Regions from separate parts of the Paenibacillus sp. P3E genome, predicted to be linked through region 2. Evidence: predicted binding sites of a transcription regulator. Region 2 holds the regulator's gene; the other holds the start of a gene.
What was found. Region 2 encodes CtsR, which represses protease genes until heat stress. Its sites were predicted from a motif close to ATGGTCAATAAAGGTCAAACA; they were not measured.

Region 1 (6,792 bases), on a different contig from region 2:
GCGCGGACGGCGCCGATGCGGACCAGGCTGTAACCGCTTTGACAAGTCTTGTCAGCAAAGAAGAGCTTGAGAACCAGTAATTGTTGCAAGGCCTTACTTTTAAATGGTATGACAAAAAGCCCTCCGGGGCTTTTTTTAATGTCTGTGTATAGATAGGTATAGGAAAGGATAAGGTTACGGTTATCTGCTCCTGTGGTCTTGTATGACTTTTTTTCTTTTCTATTGAGATGATATGCAACTTTTGCCAAGCCGCGCCGTCTAGAGAGTACCAACAACAATTACAAATAACGAAAGGGGATGGCAAACATGAATGCATGGAGCAAAAAGCTCGGAGCGGTAATGCTGGCAGGGAGTTTGATGATAGGGGGGATGGCTTTGAGCGGAGCATTCCAAGGCCCTGAAAAGGCTTACGCCGCAGAAGAGGCCCAGAGAAACATCGTCAATGTGACTGGCAAAGGAGAGCTTTCCATCAAACCGGACGTTGTCTATCTGTCTATCGGGGTAAGCACTTCGGCAGCAACGGCAGAAGAGGCGCAGAAAACTAATGGAGCCAAAATCACCAAGATCACCACACTGCTGAAGACGACTTGGGGTATTGCAGATAAAGATGTTCAGAGCACCCAATTCAGCGTACAACCGAACTACAGCTATTCTGATAAAGATGGTCAACAGGTTAAAGGCTACATTGCCCAGCATACGTTGAAGGTAACCTATCGTGATCTAACCAAGGTTGGAGCGCTGCTGGATGCCGCTTCTAACGCAGGAGCGAACAACATTGGCAATGCCCAATTCGCCATTGAAGATCCGTCAGCCTTTGAAGCGCAGGTGATTGAAAAAGCCATGACCAATGCAGATGTAAAAGCTGGAGCTATTGCCAAAGCAGCCAAACGCAGCCTGGGCCAGGTCATTACGGTCACACAGAATGATGACGGCAACAACCCTGTGATCTATATGGAAAATGCGGCAATGTCCAAAGCAGCGGCAGATACAGCCGGAGGCACTTCCGTTGAGCCGGGAGAAGTGAAGGTTTCAACACAGCTTAGCGTAATGTATGAGCTGAAATAGTCTGTTTTCCTCAAGAGGCGCTTCCCCTGCTGGTTACAGCAGGGAGCAGTGCCTCTTTTTTTGCGGGGAATGGTTGCGAGATCTCTCATTTTGTTTAAAGAAATGTAATAAGCAGCCCTGAAATGGTCAGCGAAGCTTAAGAAATTGTAAAGGGCTTTGTAACAACCACTGCTCCAGATGTCTCTATAATGGGAAGAGTGGAAACGAGGGCGGCAAGCAGGCTGCTCTCCGGTATTCTGGAATTTTCATCAAATCTATCATCGTATTAGCGGAAGGGGATAACCATATGAAGAACATCAAGAAGAAACAAGCCCTCACATGGGGGGCAGGTATTATGGCGGCAGGGATTCTGCTAAGCGGAGGGATTCTGCCCGCAGGGACCAGTCAGGCTGCTTCGGCTGCGGTTAAGGCAAATGCGGAACATTCGCTAGTGGTGCTGAAGGTAAACGGGAAGATTACACCTCAGACTGGTGTTGTCCATGAAGGGAAAGTATGGGTGCCGGTGACTTTTTTACGCGATTCACTGGGTATGTCCTTGACCTATGATAAGGCAGAAAAGGTCTATACAATCGGTAAAGGAACAACGAAGGTTAATCTGTCTCTCACCGATTACGAAATTTCAATCCGTGTGAATAATTATTATCTAAATGGTTATCAAGCCCAAAATATCAACAATCGGCTGTTCGTTCCGCTTGATCTGCTGAGCGATTATCTGGGGTATAAGGGGGACTATAGTGCGGCTACAGGCGCTTTGAATGTCGTCAGCAAACCGCAAAATGCGATCACCATAAAGACGGAGAGCATCGTTAAGGAAAGTAAGGACACACCGGTCAAACTGGATTATCCGCAGATCAGCGGTCTGGTGAATGCCAAGGCCCAGCAAACGATCAACGATACAATTAAGCAGACACTCAACAAGTTTGCAGCTGAAGCAGAGAAGGAAATTGCGAATAGATCCTCGGACGACCGGCCGTATGAGTTCGACGGCGGCTATGTGATCACGTACAATCAAGACGGCATACTCAGTCTGATTACGACCCAGTACAGCTATACTGGCGGTGCCCACGGCATGACTTACCGCAATGCATTCACGTTCTCTCTGAAGGACGGCAAGCGCCTCCTGATCGGGGATTTACTGAAAGCCAACCCGAACTATAAAAAAGAGCTTAATGCCAAGCTGTCCAAGCTAATCAAAGCAGAGGGCGGTTACCTGGGAGGCTTCACCGGCCTGAATACAGAGAAGAATTTTTATGTGAAAGACGGAAAATTGGCAGTATTCTTCCAAATTTATGAATATACAGCATATGCTTCCGGGTTCCCTGAATATGAGTTCACCTTCAAGGAGCTTCTGCCAGATGGAAGCAGCCCGTTCGCTAGTCTGAAATAAGTGCATTCTTGCATAAAACAGGAGATTAGCCCGCTCCGCTAATGCCGTATATGGACACCTCCCCGTTGCCTGGTACCTCCCCCGTTCATAAGCTAAAGGAGAAACCAGCTTAACAAGCGGGGAGGGAAGGAAATGAGTTATCTCTACACGGCCATTGGTGATTCCTTGACGACCGGATTCGGAGCGTTGCCGGGTAATGGCTTCGTACCCGTTTACCGCAGAATGGCAGAGCGGCGGCTCCGCGCTCCAGTCGGATCGGTCAATCTTGGTATCAATGGTCTAACTACCGCTGCATTGGAACAACGTCTAAGCCGTGACCCCATGTTCCGCCAAGCTGTCCGGGATGCAGATATTGTTACGTTGTCCATTGGCGGAAATGATCTGATCAAAGCAGCCAAAGCCGTGTCATTTCGTCCGGGTCACCTGTCTCCGGCGCTGGAACGGGCGCTTTACGCATGTAAAAGAAACTTCAGCGAGATTATGGGTTCACTCTGGCAGTTAAAGAACGGGAGTCGCCGGCCCTATATCATCCGGATGGTTGGACTCTATAATCCTTATCCCCAGTTATCGGAAGCTACAGACTGGGTACGCCAGTTTAACGGCTATGTTGCGGGTTACAGCAGCAATGTATGCGGGTTTGCCTCCATCTATTATGAGTTCGCCGGCAATGAGCGTGGACTGCTATCACTGGATCATGTCCATCCTAACGGCAGAGGGTACCGTGTAATCGCCGGGAAGCTTGATGCCTTGGGTTACAGCCGGCTCGGATAACGAATTACTGCTACACATACAAAAGAGGCTGCTCTAGACCTTAATGGTCCAGGCAGCCTCTTTTGCATGTGCTGAGAATTATACGCCTGCAGGCAGCGTCTTCTCAATAACCTTATCGACAATACCGTATTCAGCTGCTTCAGCAGCGGTCATGAAGTAGTCGCGGTCGGTATCCTTCTCGATGCGCTCCAGCGGTTGGCCAGTGCGTTCAGATAGGATACGGTTCAGCTTGTCGCGGAGCTTAAGGATACGGCGGGCACGGATTTCGATGTCTGTAGCCTGTCCTTGAGCACCACCCAGCGGCTGGTGGATCATGATTTCACTGTTGGGCAACGCGAAGCGTTTGCCCTTGGCACCGGCATTCAGCAGGAAAGCCCCCATGGAAGCGGCCATGCCCACACAAATGGTGGAAACATCCGGTTTAATGTATTGCATTGTATCAAATATAGCCATTCCGGCTGTGATGGAACCACCAGGGCTGTTCACATACAGATGAATATCCTTATCCGGATCCTCGGCAGCCAGGAAGAGCATTTGGGCGATGATGGAATTGGCTACCACGTCATTAACCTCCGTTCCGAGGAAAATGATGCGGTCCTTCAGCAGGCGGGAATAGATGTCATAAGCGCGCTCACCGCGGTTGCTCTGTTCTACTACCATAGGAATATAACTCACGTGGAAAACCTCCTTGAATTGGTTCTTCGAATGTGTTCATTTTTACTGTTACCGTATTAACCACATGATAAACAAATTCAAACAAAAAGTCAAAGAAAGTCAAACTTAGTTTATAAAAAAAGAGCCAACAAGCGGCTCTTTGGTTAAATACTATAGGTGGTACTGCTAAAATATGTACAAAAGTGAAATTAATGGCGCGCCCGCCAAGAATCGAACTTGGATCTCAGGCTTCGGAGGCCTACGTCATATCCATTGGACCACGGGCGCAACAGAAATTATTATAATCTATTTAGGGTTCAAATGCAACGGCTTAATCACACTGCTGTAAAAATATCTTTGTCTTCTTCTAATATGCGGCCTCCAGCGTTCGGGGAAATTCATTTACAGGGCTTTTATCCGGGAGTCACAGGACTTTCAGCACTTTCCATGACGCGGCAGATGTATAAGATGAAAAGAGGTTGAGAATTATAGTCTCGGAAGACTTGCACTCCGCGTAATATTTGGGTAGAATATGGGTGGGACTTAAAAAGTTAACCCGGGACGTTTTAAGACCATGGACAAGGGAATAAGAGGAAGACGAAGTTGCAGGAGTGAAAGCATGCGTAATTTATTAGAAATCCAAAAGCAGCTTCTGCCTGATCTCATGGAAACCCTTAAGAGACGTTACACGATTCTACATCAGATCATGCTGTCCGATATTATTGGGCGCAGAACGCTTGCCGCATCGCTTGATATGACAGAGCGGGTGCTGCGTGCCGAGACGGATCTTCTGAAATCGCAAGGGCTCATTGAGATCGAGAGCGTAGGCATGCGCGTAAGCGATGCGGGGCGCAGACTGCTTGACCTGCTGGAGCCAATCGCCAAGAGCCTGTTTGGTCTGGATGATCTGGAAGATAAAATTCGTACAACGTATGGTCTGAACAAAGTTATTGTTGTACCTGGTGATTGCGAGACGTCGCCGTTCACGAAGCGTGAGCTGGGACGCGCCGGCGCCAAGGCATTGCTTGGTGTACTGCGGTCGGATGATACCATTGCCGTTACGGGCGGTTCAACGCTTGCTGAAATGGCTGATCAGCTCACGCCTCCGTTATCCCTTTCCTATAAGAACGCTTGGGTTGTTCCGGCGCGCGGGGGATTGGGTGAGAGCATGGAGATCCAGGCTAACACCATCGCTTCAAAGATGGCCAAACGGATGGGAGCCAATTACCGCCTTCTGCATGTGCCTGATTTACTTAGTGAAGATGCTTACCAGTCACTGGCGCTCGACGCAAATATTGGAGAGATCGTGCAAATTATCCGCAGATCACGAATTATTGTGCATGGTATTGGGGATGCCATTGAAATGACCCGCCGCCGCAAGCTGGATGAGACTACAGTCTCGGAGATTCAGGAAGAAGGAGCGGTTGCCGAATCGTTCGGCTATTATTTCAATGAAGAAGGTCAGGTTGTTCATACCATGCTGACTATGGGGCTCCGCCTTGAGGATATTATCCGCACGGAAGTGGTTGTTGGGATTGCAGGAGGCAAACGCAAGGCGAAAGCCATTCATGCGATGCTGCGGTTCGGGCAGGAGGATATACTCGTTACCGATGAGGCAGCTGCTGTCGAAATTGGCAAAGAAATTGACAATCAGATCCAGGCAGTCCTATAGCTTCCAGAATATGGGGAGCAAGCAAAGGACTTATGCATTATACTTAACATTGTTGTCTTGACGAGCCTCACGGCCTGTCTTGAATAAATAAAACGAAATCTAGGAGGAACTATTCAATGAGTGTAAAAGTTGGTATTAACGGTTTTGGACGTATTGGACGCCTTGCATTCCGCCGTATTCAAAATGTAGAAGGTATCGAAGTGGTAGCAATCAATGACTTGACTGACGCTAAGATGCTTGCTCATTTGCTTAAATATGATACAACTCAAGGTAAATTCCAAGGCGATGTTGAAGTGCATGACGGCTTCTTCAAAGTTAATGGTAAAGATGTTAAGGTTCTTGCTAACCGCAACCCTGAAGAACTTCCTTGGGGAGAGCTTGGCGTTGATATCGTTCTGGAATGCACAGGTTTCTTCACCACTAAAGAAGCCGCTGAAAAGCACCTTAAAGGTGGAGCTAAGAAAGTAGTTATCTCCGCTCCAGCTACAGGCGACATGAAAACTGTTGTTTACAACGTTAACGATGACATCCTTGACGGTTCCGAAACAGTAATCTCCGGCGCTTCTTGCACAACGAACTGCCTGGCTCCAATGGCAAAAGTCCTGAACGACAAGTTCGGAATCGTTGAAGGCCTGATGACTACTATCCACGCTTACACAGGTGACCAGAATACTCTTGATGCTCCACACGCAAAAGGCGACTTCAGACGTGCCCGCGCTGCTGCTGAGAACATCATTCCTAACACTACCGGTGCTGCAAAAGCTATCGGTCTGGTAATCCCAGCACTGAAAGGCAAACTTGACGGTGCAGCACAACGTGTGCCTGTAGCGACTGGTTCCCTGACTGAGCTGGTTACTGTTCTGGATAAGAGCGTAACTGTTGAAGAAATCAACGCAGCAATGAAAGCAGCTTCCGATCCAGAAACTTACGGCTACACTGAAGATGAAATCGTATCTTCCGACATCAAGGGTATGACTTTCGGTTCCCTGTTCGATGCTACACAGACTAAGGTCCTGACTGTTGGCGACAAACAACTGGTTAAAACTGTTGCTTGGTATGACAATGAAATGTCCTACACTGCACAACTCGTTCGTACTTTGGAGAAATTCGCTAAACTGGCTCAATAATACCGATTTCAAATAAGCAGCATCTATAGAGCGGAAACAGAAGTTCCTTGTTTCCGCTCTTTCTAAATGAATTCGTGGTTGTACCAATTTTGGGTGTGGAGGAAAATTAATCATGA
Region 2 (6,792 bases):
ATATAACGGTACTCTGCAGCGTGATGCGGACTGGTGGAAGCGGAGTGTATTGGATGACCAGATACACCACTGTGTTTTTTACTCGAAACTTGGTGAGCCAGAAGGATATGTGCTGTATAAACTAATCAATAATGAACTGATCATTGATGAATTTATTTACTTGAACGAAGTGGCGCGTCAGGGCTTGTGGACATTTCTTGCCAACCACGATTCAATGATAACTGGAGCTTCTCTCAAGCAAGTACCTTCTGATGATATTCTCCCATATTTGCTTCCGGACCCGCGCATTCCACAGGAAAATTATCCATACTTTATGGGGCGGATTGTGAATGCACAAAGGTTCGTGGAGAACTTCAACTTCCGACCCGTTAACAACCTTGAGAGTAGAACTCTGTATATTGAAGATGAGCATGCACCTTGGAACAATGGCTTGTGGTTATGGACTGTATCCGAGGACGGGGCAGCAACGTTAAGTTGCTTGGAAGGGGAAAAGGCCTCTGCTGAACTGAATTGCACCATAGGTACGCTTACTGTTCTGCTGTTAGGGTACAAGCGGCCGGGAGAACTGGCCAGATACGGGCAGCTAAAAGCAAACCCAGCAGAATTGGAATGGCTGGAAAAGGTCATCCCGCAGGCGAAAACGGCATTGTTTGATTTTTTCTAATCCTGTAATTTAAGACTCTCCCGTCTTCATAATGAAGCTGGGGGAGTTTTTTGCCAAATGAAAGTCAATCGAAATCACTATTCAAAACCTTGGTTTATTCACAATGGTTAGAATACAATTGCCCTAAAACGTAAAAAATAAAAGCAACCACTTGGAATTCAGTGAGAATGTGTTATAATATGAAAAAAGTCAAAGAAAGTCAAAGTCAACGCAGCTCGAATTCAATTTATTGAAGGAAGTAGAGACAATGGTGGCAGGCTCTTCATTAATGGCTTTTTTAGTATATCTCCGGAATGATGCTGTATTGCACTCTAAGTACTGAGGTATGAATGTAGTTTCGATTCGTGTCTCTGTTCATGGGTTAAGTTCTATAGAGATCATTGCCGGACGGATGTACAGTCAGTTGCACTATAAGCTTTGAACACTGGAGGATGAGTGATGCGTAATATCTCTGATATTATCGAACAATATCTGAAGAATATTTTGCATGAAAGTCCCGAAGGTACGGTGGAAATTCAGCGCAATGACCTGGCGGACCAGTTCTCATGCGTGCCGTCTCAGATCAATTATGTCATTAGTACACGCTTTACTTTGGAAAAGGGTTATGTAGTCGAGAGCAAACGTGGCGGTGGTGGATACATCCGGATTCAGCGTTTTGAGCTGCCCCAGAATGTCGCCCTGTACGCACATCTCAATTCTACAATCGGAAAAGATATCGATCAAAATTCCGCCGAAGGACTGATTTATCAGCTGGAGGAGGCCCGGTTTCTAACCAAGCGTGAAGCGTGCCTATTGCGCGCTGCTGTTTCCCGGGAATGCCTGACGGTTAATCTGCCGTACCGGGATGAGATTCGTGCCAAGCTAATGAAGGCTATGCTTATCTCTTTATTGGGCAAATAATGGTCAAATCTTAAGGAGGGACACCGCTTATGCTTTGCCAGGAATGCGGGGTCAAACCGGCAACACTCCATTTCACAAAGATTGTGAACGGAGAGAAGACGGAGTTTCATATATGTGAAAGCTGCGCGCGGGAGAAAGGGGAGCTCATTCCTGGAACTGCTGGAGGATTCTCCATTCACAGTCTGCTGTCTGGTCTTCTGGATCTGGAAGGAGCAGGCAAGGGGAAAAATGCAGCTGCCCAGACCGTACAGAGTCTGAAATGTGAAAATTGCGGAATGACTTACTCCCAGTTCAGCAAGCTTGGTCGTTTTGGCTGCAGCTCCTGTTATAAATATTTTGACAGTACGCTGGACCCGCTCTTCAGACGGGTTCATGGCAGCACCGCTCATGTGGGTAAGCTGCCGAAACGTGCCGGAGCAAAGATCATGTGTAAACGCCAGATTGATGAACTGAAGCAGGAACTGCTGCATAGTATCGCACAGGAGGAATTTGAAACCGCAGCTGAGCTGAGGGATCAGATCCGCCAGCTTGAAAAAGAAATGCCACAAGAGTAAAGTCTTTGATATATAGGGGGGATACGACATGTCAAGTCTCCGGTTTACCGAACAAGCCCTTAGTGACTGGATGCGCTGCGGTGGCAGCCATTCCGAGATCGTCATCAGCAGCCGGATGCGGATCGCCCGCAACCTGGAGCATCTGCCCTTCCCTTTGCTGGCTTCGGCAGAGCAGTCGGAAGAGGTGCTGGATCAGCTCGCTCCTGTTTTCCAAGGAGAAGCAGCTGCGGATTTCGGCAACTTTCAACTCTTGAAACTGGATGAGCTGGATGAGCTGGACAAAAAGGTGCTTGTGGAAAAGCATCTCATTAGCCCTAACCTCGCTAACGAGTCACGGGGTGGCGCAGTCATCCTGAATGAGGACGAGTCGGTCAGTATTATGATCAACGAAGAAGACCATTTGCGCATTCAGTGTCTGTTCCCCGGTCTGCAGGTCAGAGAGGCTTGGGTAAGGGCGACAGCCATTGATGATATCTTTGAAGGCTCAGTCAATTACGCCTTTGATGATCGAAGAGGGTATTTGACCAGTTGTCCTACAAATGTGGGTACAGGGCTTCGCGCATCGGTTATGGTCCACTTGCCCGCACTTGTGATGACCCACCAGATCAACAGGATTTTATCCGCTGTCAATCAGGTAGGACTCACGGTGAGAGGGATTTATGGTGAAGGCAGTGAAGCGGTAGGGAATATCTTTCAGATCTCCAACCAGATCACGCTTGGCCAGACAGAAAGTGAAATTATCGAGAATCTCCATGGCGTAGTTACCCAGATTATTGAGCATGAGCGCAACGCGCGGGAACGGCTGTTGGTAGATTCCGCTTTGCGGATTACAGACAGAATCAAACGTTCTTACGGGATTTTGTCGTACGCGGCGGTGATGGAGCTAAAAGAGTCTGCACAACGGCTCTCCGATCTAAGGCTTGGAGTTGATCTTGGTATTTTGGAAGGACCGTCGATTTCAGTCCTCAACGAGCTGAATGTAAAGACACAGCCGGGTTTTCTGCAAAAAATGTTCGGCGACGAGCTTACAGCCACCGAACTCGATATGTACCGGGCGAAGCTGCTCCGGGAGACACTGGGATCACAACATTAATTATAGATATTTATTATCCGTGGAGGTGCAGGGGATATGATGTTTGGAAGATTTACGGAACGCGCACAAAAGGTGCTTGCGCTGGCGCAGGAAGAAGCCGTTCGTTTGGGACACAATAACATTGGGACAGAACATATTTTGCTCGGCCTGATTCGTGAAGGAGACGGCATTGCCGCTAAGGCTTTGATCGGTTTGGGTCTGGGTCTTGAAAAAATTCAGGACGAAGTGGAAACACTGATTGGCCGGGGACAAGAGCAGCCTACAAACATTGCTTATACTCCTCGTGCCAAAAAGGTTATCGAGCTGTCGATGGATGAAGCTCGTAAGCTGGGCCACACTTATGTCGGAACAGAGCATATCCTGCTCGGGCTTATCCGCGAAGGCGAGGGTGTAGCCGCCCGTGTACTCAATAACCTTGGGATCAGCCTGAATAAGGCCCGTCAGCAGGTTCTGCAGCTTCTGGGCAGCAGTGAAGCTACTTCGAGCCATAGCGGTGCTCCAGCCAATGTCAGCACGCCTACGCTGGATGGCCTGGCCCGCGATCTGACCGCTTATGCCAAAGACGGCAATCTGGATCCTGTCATTGGCCGCAGCAAGGAAATTGAGCGCGTGATTCAAGTGCTTAGCCGCCGCACCAAAAATAATCCGGTCTTGATCGGTGAACCTGGGGTAGGTAAAACAGCAATTGCCGAAGGTTTGGCGCAAAAGATCATCAACAATGAAATTCCGGAGACCCTGCGTGACAAGCGCGTAATGACTCTGGATATGGGTTCAGTAGTTGCCGGTACGAAATACCGCGGTGAGTTCGAAGACCGCCTCAAAAAAATTATGGATGAGATTCGTCAAGCGGGTAACATTGTACTCTTTATCGATGAGCTGCATACACTGATTGGTGCTGGAGGTGCGGAAGGTGCGATTGATGCTTCCAACATCCTGAAGCCTGCTCTAGCCCGTGGAGAACTGCAGTGCATTGGTGCCACCACACTGGACGAATACCGCAAATATATCGAGAAAGACGCAGCTCTTGAGCGCCGGTTCCAGCCTATTACAGTGGATCAGCCGTCTCCGGAAGAAGCTGTCCAAATTCTATACGGTCTTCGTGACCGCTATGAGGCCCATCACCGGGTGAAGATCACAGATGAAGCTATCGTGGAAGCTGTGAAGCTGTCAGACCGTTACATTCCGGATCGTTTCCTGCCGGATAAAGCGATTGACCTGATTGATGAAGCAGGCTCCAAGGTAAGACTCAACTCTTACACGATACCGCCAAATCTCAAGGAACTTGAAATGCGTCTGGATGATATCCGTAAGGAGAAGGATTCTGCTGTACAGAGCCAAGAGTTCGAAAAGGCTGCTGCACTGCGTGATACAGAGCAAAAAATCCGTGAGGAATTGGATACCACCAAGAACCAGTGGAAAGAAAAACAAGGCCGGACTGATTCTCAGGTTACACCAGAGGATATTGCTCAGGTGGTAGCCAGCTGGACAGGTATCCCTGTCAGCAAGCTGAAGGAAGAAGAGACTGACCGTCTGCTCAACATGGAGGCTCTGCTCCATGAACGTGTCATTGGTCAGGATGAAGCCGTGAAGGCAGTCAGCCGGGCACTCCGCCGGGCGCGTGCAGGCCTCAAAGACCCAAAACGTCCAATGGGTTCGTTTATCTTCCTGGGACCAACAGGGGTTGGTAAAACCGAGCTGGCGCGTGCACTTGCTGAAGCCATGTTCGGTGACGAGAATGCGGTAATCCGTATCGACATGTCAGAGTATATGGAGAAGCATTCCACTTCCCGTTTGGTCGGAGCGCCTCCAGGGTATGTGGGCTATGAAGAAGGCGGGCAATTGACCGAGAAGGTTCGCCGCAAACCATATTCTGTTGTGCTTTTGGACGAAATTGAAAAAGCTCATCCGGAAGTATTCAACATTCTGCTGCAGGTGCTGGAAGACGGCCGTCTGACCGATTCGAAAGGTCGTGTTGTCGATTTCCGCAACACACTGATCATCCTCACCTCCAATGTCGGAGCGCAGGCGATCAAGAAGAACTCGACACTTGGCTTTACAGCTGTACAGGATGCCGGAGCGGATTACACCAACATGAAGGGTAAAGTTATGGAAGAGCTGAAGAAGAGCTTCCGCCCTGAGTTCCTGAACCGTATTGACGAAATCATCGTCTTCCACTCCCTGGATGAAAAACACATTGCCGAAATTGTTACGCTTATGTCCGAGGAATTGCGCAAGCGGCTGCGTGAGTATGATGTGGACTTTGTGCTCACAGATGGAGCTAAAGCATTCCTGGCCAAAGAGGGCTATGATCCAGCCTTCGGTGCGCGTCCGCTACGTCGGGCGATTCAGAAGCACATCGAAGACCGTCTCTCCGAGGAACTGCTGAAGGGCAACATTCAAAAAGGGGATTCCCTTAACATTGATGAAGTTAATGGTGAACTTATAGTAACAAAAGTGGAAACTCCGATTGCTGTTACACAGGAAAATGAGGTTGGAACAGAATAACCTTTACTTGGTTGAAACAAAGCTTCCGCTTCTCCGTATGGAGAAGTGGGGGCTTTTTTGCGTAAAGGTACCTCGATGTTTAATTAAGCAATCATTCAGGCAGGTTAATGAAGTAAGATTCAAAAGTAGATCTTAAGTGACCTTCCGTTCAGTGTGCAGAAATGGTAAACTTTGAGTAAGAGAAATTTATCCGCAATTTTAGCAAGTTCGGACGGATAGGAGAGCACATGGCAAAACCAAAAACTAAATTTTTTTGTACCGAATGCGGCTATGAATCGCCAAAATGGTTCGGGAAATGTCCCGGCTGCCAGGCTTGGAACTCCATGGTGGAAGAGACAGAAATTGTAGTCAAAACACAAGGTATGAATGCACCGATTTTTCAAAGTAAAGAAAAGGCGCAATCGATCATAAATATAGAAAGTGACAAAGAGCCGCGTATCCTGACAGGCATTGGAGAGCTTAACCGTGTGCTGGGGGGAGGGATTGTTCCCGGTTCTCTGGTGCTGGTAGGTGGAGATCCGGGGATTGGTAAGTCGACGCTCCTGCTGCAGACTTCGCATGCGCTGACAACCCAGGGATTACGGGTGCTGTACATTTCAGGAGAAGAATCGGTCCGGCAAACAAAGCTTCGTGCGGATCGCCTTGGGGCGCTTTCTGCAGAGCTTTATGTGCTGTGTGAGACTAATATGGAGAGCATTGAAGAAGCGATTGAGCAGATTCAGCCCCAGTTCCTGGTCATTGACTCTATTCAGACTGTATTTATGCCTGAGGTAACAAGCGCACCCGGCAGTGTGACACAGGTTCGGGAATGTACGACAAGATTCATGCGGATCGCCAAAATTCGCGGGATTGCTACGGTCCTTGTAGGACATGTAACGAAAGAAGGGGCAATTGCAGGGCCACGCATGCTGGAACATATGGTCGATTGTGTTCTCTATTTTGAAGGGGAGCGTCATCATACGTACCGTTTGCTGCGTGCAGTCAAGAACCGGTTTGGATCCACAAATGAGATCGGGATTTTTGAAATGGGAGAAATCGGGCTTACGGAAGTGGAGAATCCTTCTGAGCTGTTCTTG

Region 1: the regulator CtsR is predicted to act here: its motif matches at 3,984-4,004, upstream of clpP (ATP-dependent Clp endopeptidase proteolytic subunit ClpP).

What each region holds. Positions count from the first base shown of each region.
Region 1 covers NZ_LVWH01000215.1:12,160-18,951, reverse strand. Annotated here, with positions in the region: gene A3842_RS27495 (HPr family phosphocarrier protein) at 1-80, shown strand, start outside; gene A3842_RS27490 (SIMPL domain-containing protein) at 307-1,065, shown strand; gene A3842_RS27485 (PdaC/SigV domain-containing protein) at 1,352-2,452, shown strand; gene A3842_RS27480 (GDSL-type esterase/lipase family protein) at 2,585-3,223, shown strand; gene clpP (ATP-dependent Clp endopeptidase proteolytic subunit ClpP) at 3,302-3,898, opposite strand; tRNA gene A3842_RS27470 (tRNA-Arg) at 4,091-4,165, opposite strand; gene A3842_RS27465 (sugar-binding transcriptional regulator) at 4,497-5,549, shown strand; gene gap (type I glyceraldehyde-3-phosphate dehydrogenase) at 5,666-6,676, shown strand; gene A3842_RS27455 (phosphoglycerate kinase) at 6,789-6,792, shown strand, end outside.
Region 2 covers NZ_LVWH01000174.1:51,360-58,151, reverse strand. Annotated here, with positions in the region: gene A3842_RS18390 (GNAT family N-acetyltransferase) at 1-664, shown strand, start outside; gene A3842_RS18385 (CtsR family transcriptional regulator) at 1,103-1,564, shown strand; gene mcsA (protein-arginine kinase activator protein McsA) at 1,594-2,118, shown strand; gene mcsB (protein-arginine kinase McsB) at 2,147-3,211, shown strand; gene clpC (ATP-dependent protease ATP-binding subunit ClpC) at 3,248-5,716, shown strand; gene radA (DNA repair protein RadA) at 5,944-6,792, shown strand, end outside.